Regions from separate parts of the Paenibacillus sp. MDV22-iso6 genome, predicted to be linked through region 2. Evidence: riboswitches for the same ligand, from Rfam matches in the RefSeq annotation. Region 2 holds a riboswitch; the other holds the start of a gene.
What was found. Region 2 has a riboswitch for cobalamin ahead of metE (5-methyltetrahydropteroyltriglutamate--homocysteine S-methyltransferase). Riboswitches for the same ligand answer to the same signal wherever they lie in the genome.
Positions count from the first base shown of each region.

Region 1: it holds a riboswitch for cobalamin, as region 2 does, so the genes downstream of both, AC4PM4_RS09040 (ABC transporter substrate-binding protein) here and metE (5-methyltetrahydropteroyltriglutamate--homocysteine S-methyltransferase) in region 2, are expected to answer to the same signal.

Region 1 covers NZ_JBZVDZ010000002.1:614,603-616,805, reverse strand. Annotated here, with positions in the region: gene AC4PM4_RS09045 (FecCD family ABC transporter permease) at 1-484, opposite strand, end outside; gene AC4PM4_RS09040 (ABC transporter substrate-binding protein) at 481-1,485, opposite strand; cobalamin riboswitch at 1,880-2,016, opposite strand; gene AC4PM4_RS09035 (histidine phosphatase family protein) at 2,183-2,203, opposite strand, start outside.
Region 2 covers NZ_JBZVDZ010000003.1:368,292-370,494, forward strand. Annotated here, with positions in the region: gene metE (5-methyltetrahydropteroyltriglutamate--homocysteine S-methyltransferase) at 1-749, opposite strand, end outside; cobalamin riboswitch at 970-1,167, opposite strand; gene nrdG (anaerobic ribonucleoside-triphosphate reductase activating protein) at 1,423-1,932, opposite strand; gene AC4PM4_RS10915 (anaerobic ribonucleoside triphosphate reductase) at 1,929-2,203, opposite strand, start outside.

The DNA of each region.
Region 1 (2,203 bases), on a different contig from region 2:
GAATGAGGCTGTGTGTCGGTATTTTGCGTCCCTCACGAGCGAGGGCCAGCACAAACCACAATGTAACTACTCCCGTCAGAAACGCGACCAGTGGCAGAGTCCAGATCCCAATCAGTGCATACTGCAATCCGAAAAAAATCAGAAAAGCCGCACCTACCGATGCACCGGACGATACGCCCAGGGTAAACGGATCAGCCAGAGGGTTACGAAGAACCCCCTGGAATCCAGTTCCGGCAATCGCCAGCGATGCACCTACAAGCACGGCAAGCAGTACACGTGGGAATCTGACCTTCCATATAATCTGTTCTGCTGCTGTATTCCAGTCAGGAACAATCCAGTCGCCCAGCCAGGGGATGCGATGAAGCAAGATGCCCGCAATGTCCCGGACAGGCAGGGCAACCGAACCGATGCCCGTGCAGATGAGCACGGTTAACACAAGCAGCACAATTCCGGCCGTTCCGTACACTGCCAGCTTTTTACTCATTTGAACAGATCAGGGTAGATCGCTTTGGCTACTTCTTTCAGACCTTGGGTTACCCGTGGTCCCGGACGGCTCAACAGGTTGGCATCCAGACCGATGACTGCATCGTTTTTCACAGCCGTGATTTGATCCCATCCGCTGCGTGCTTTGATGATTTGATCCAATGTTTTGGAATTTTCATCAATGACATCGTTCGCATATAGAATGACGTCCGGGTTAGAAGCAATAATGTTCTCTTCATTAATCTGATTCCAGCCAGTCAAGTCGGAAGCTACGTTGTTTCCTCCGGCAAGTGTGATCAATTCATCCATGAATTCGCCTTTACCCACAGTCCAGCCTGGAGAGAATTCAACGTATACTTTTTTCTTTTCTTCTGGTTTAACTGCCTTCACAGCTTCAGTTACATCAGCCACATCTTTTTTCATCTGGGTGATGATCTCCTGTGCTTTTTCCTGATGATCCGTGATTTTACCAAAAGTTTCAATGTTATTCATCACATCATCCACTGATTTAGGATCTGTTTTGAAAATGGTAATGCCCAGATCGCGCAGTTTCTTCACCGACTCTTTGCTCATCGAGATACCTGTAAATACGATGTCAGCTTCAGCTGCAATGATCGACTCTTCATTAGGCTTTGTTATGCCGCCCATTTTTGGTTTCTTTGTTGCTGCTTCCGGATAATCGTCATAGTCGGATACCCCTACGATCTGCTCGTCCAATCCGAGTGCGAACAGGGATTCCGTTTCAGCCGGAGATACGGATACGATTTTGGCTGGTGCTTTGTCAAAGGTAAATGATTCACCCGTAGCATCTGTAACCGTGAGTGGATATTGTGTTTTGAGATCTGTTTTCGCCTGTTCCTGGGATTGCTCCTGTGCAGGTTGCGAGGTTCCTGTACCCTCGTTCGTTGTTGTTGTACCACATCCGGCCAACGTCAGTGCCAGCATCGCTGCGCTCAGCAGTGACGCTACGCCTTTCCATGTCTTGAAATTCATTGTGTTCATTCTCCCCTTCTCTATCCATTCTAATGAGTAGTGCTCCTGTCCCAAATCCGCTTGAATTTGTGTTCCTATATAAGATGAACCAATAAAACTTTACACTAGGCCACTACGATTGCAGTACCATCTTCCGATCGCTGTTATTCCCAGATTTTTTTGATCCCCTTTTTGAAAAGGGAAAAATCCGGTTATAAAGGCGAACACTTCGTTTCTTCAGATTGGTTCTGCACTCTTCGTTCTCGTGTAATATTCGGTTCATCTTATATGAAAAAATAAAATCCCTAATCCTTGGGTCAGGATCAGGGATGACGTCTCGCATGTGGCGATCTGCGCATGATCAGCTTGGCGCTGTATATGCACAGAGAACTGCCCGAAACGCTGTCCTTTCCTCGAAGGAACACCGGTTTATACGTCCAGGGCAGGTAACCTGACTTACAGGAATTCATCCTGATTTACAGTGGCGGGACCGTGCCGGATTTACACCGGCTTCCCTATTTCACCCGTTTGCCGTTCATCGCCTTATATAAAAGCATGAAACATTACTGCATGCACTCGGGACCCATGGTCGCTAATATTGTTTAACCATTCAAGTGAGCATCCTGCATCGTTGGAAGGGCTTGTTGAGCCTCCATCCGATGATGCACTTGCTAAGTCACACTTCTGTTGTGATTATAGGTTATATTGTACATCCTTACAACCCGATTTACGGAAAAGTCAATCTGGT
Region 2 (2,203 bases):
TACGTTTGAAGCAGCAGCTTCAATTCTGGTGCAGCTTGTGCCAAGGAAGTATACACCTGTTGCAGCAAGGCTTCATCTTCGGAAGAGGCAGCCAGCGTCAGAGCAGGCTCGTCGATCTGTACCCACTGTACGCCTTCTGCTTGAAGCTCAGACAGAAGCTGGGCGTATACGGGAACGAGGCGTGTGACGATCTCTGCGAAGCGTTCCGCGTCATAGCCTTTGGCGAAACGTACATACGAGTACGGACCGACTACGACCGGTTTACCTTCCAGCCCAAGCTCTTGCTTCGCTTCGCGATAGGCGGCAAGGGGTTTATTTTCAAGCAATGCAAATGCAGTATCATTATTAATCTCAGGAACGATGTAGTGATAGTTGGTGTTCAGCCACTTGGTCATCTCACAGGCTGTTGCCTGATCATTACCCCGGGCCATGGCGTAATAAGTAGAAACGGATACCGGTCCGCCTGCATGGTTAAAGCGCTCAGGAACGACGCCAAACATCGCAGATACGTCAAGAATATGATCATAGTAGGAGAAGTCGCCCACAGGAATCAGATCGAGCTGCTGTGCCTGCTGTTTCTTCAGATCCTGCAACCGAAGTGTGGTCAGCTCCTGATGAAGCGTAGATTCATCGATTCGGCCAGCCCAGAAGGACTCCAGTGCTTTTTTCCATTCGCGTCCCGCACCGATACGGGGGTAACCAAGGTTGCCTGTCAGTACTTGTGGCTGTTGTTGCTGTGATTGCGACATGTAAAATTCCTCCTCATTTATAATAGGTAAACTCATCAAGTTGAAGCTATTGTGGTGTGTTTCTTTTGAAAGCATCAAAAAAAGGCATTCCTTCCGATTCCATACCCCGAGAAACAGGCATCATGAATGACGACTGTGCACAAAGATAGAATGGGAAAGAACACCTGCTATAAGTAGTTGTAGCGGTTGCTCTAACACCTTCCTATCTTCCGTAGGTCATGCGATGCTGTCGAAACAGGCAGGTCTCCTGGCTTGCGGATCATGGTCATATGCATTCCTTCCCGGTGGTTACACCAGTGGATTATATGCACAGACTCCCCGTATACAGTGGCGGGACCGCGACGGATTTACACCGTGCTTCCCTTTTAAGCCTGACCACGCATGTAGCGCGGTAGGCACCTGTTTCCGTGTGCAGAAATGTGCGTACACATCTCTGGCTATGAAATTGGCGACCAAGCATAGATGATAGATTGTATCATGATGCAATCGTCGTATACTTGCTCTTATGCTACCAATCATAGACGATAACCTAAGGGCTTGCAACATATATCATTAATCCGATCGGAAATAAAATTTGCTCTATGAATCCTAGATATATTGGCAGATTTGACTCCTTAAAATGAACCATATCATCGCCCACGCTGTGCTTGATCCCCCTCAAATAAAAAAATCGTTACCATGCATCTAACTGCATGGTAACGATTGTCCGGCCTGCCATTGTTGCACCCACATTAACGATGCGCTGATTACGACTGCCACGAAAAGGAAGAGACACATCACGTTCAGCTGCGATATAAGGCCCATCGATAATGACGTCGCATAGCTGGGATAACTCCGCCCGTGACGGGTCTGTAATCAATTCCTCATACACAAACCCCGTGTATGCCCATACAGTCAGATCAGGTCGTGCAGCCCGAAGCTGCCGAACCCAGGATGCGCATTCTGCCGCAGAGAAAAAAGGATCACCTCCGCATAACGTTACCCCTTCCAGCAAGGGATGCGAGGTTACCTCATGCAAAATCTGCTGCTGCCGCTCCTCCGTAAAAGGTTCGCCTGCACGGAAGTTCCATGAGCCGGGGCTAAAGCAGCCCGGACAGGCATGACGGCATCCGCTGATGAACAACACGGCACGCAGGCCAGGCCCCTCATTCACCGATTCCGGAATGTATCCATACAGATTCACCGATGTTTCACCCGGTCTCTCACTTCGGCCTGCTTCGCTCCATTGAAGCGCACTTTATAGTCACCGGTCAGATATCCCGTCACCCGGCGCAGCCGCTGGAAATGCACGTGGGTTTCATGAGCCTCACATCCGGGACATACATCTCCAATAACGCCCTCATAACCACAGGACGGACAACGGTCAATCGGATGATTAATGGAGAAATACCCGATGTCCTGGGCCAGCGCGTATTGCACGATTCGTTGGAAAGCGGCGGTATTGGCCCTTACGT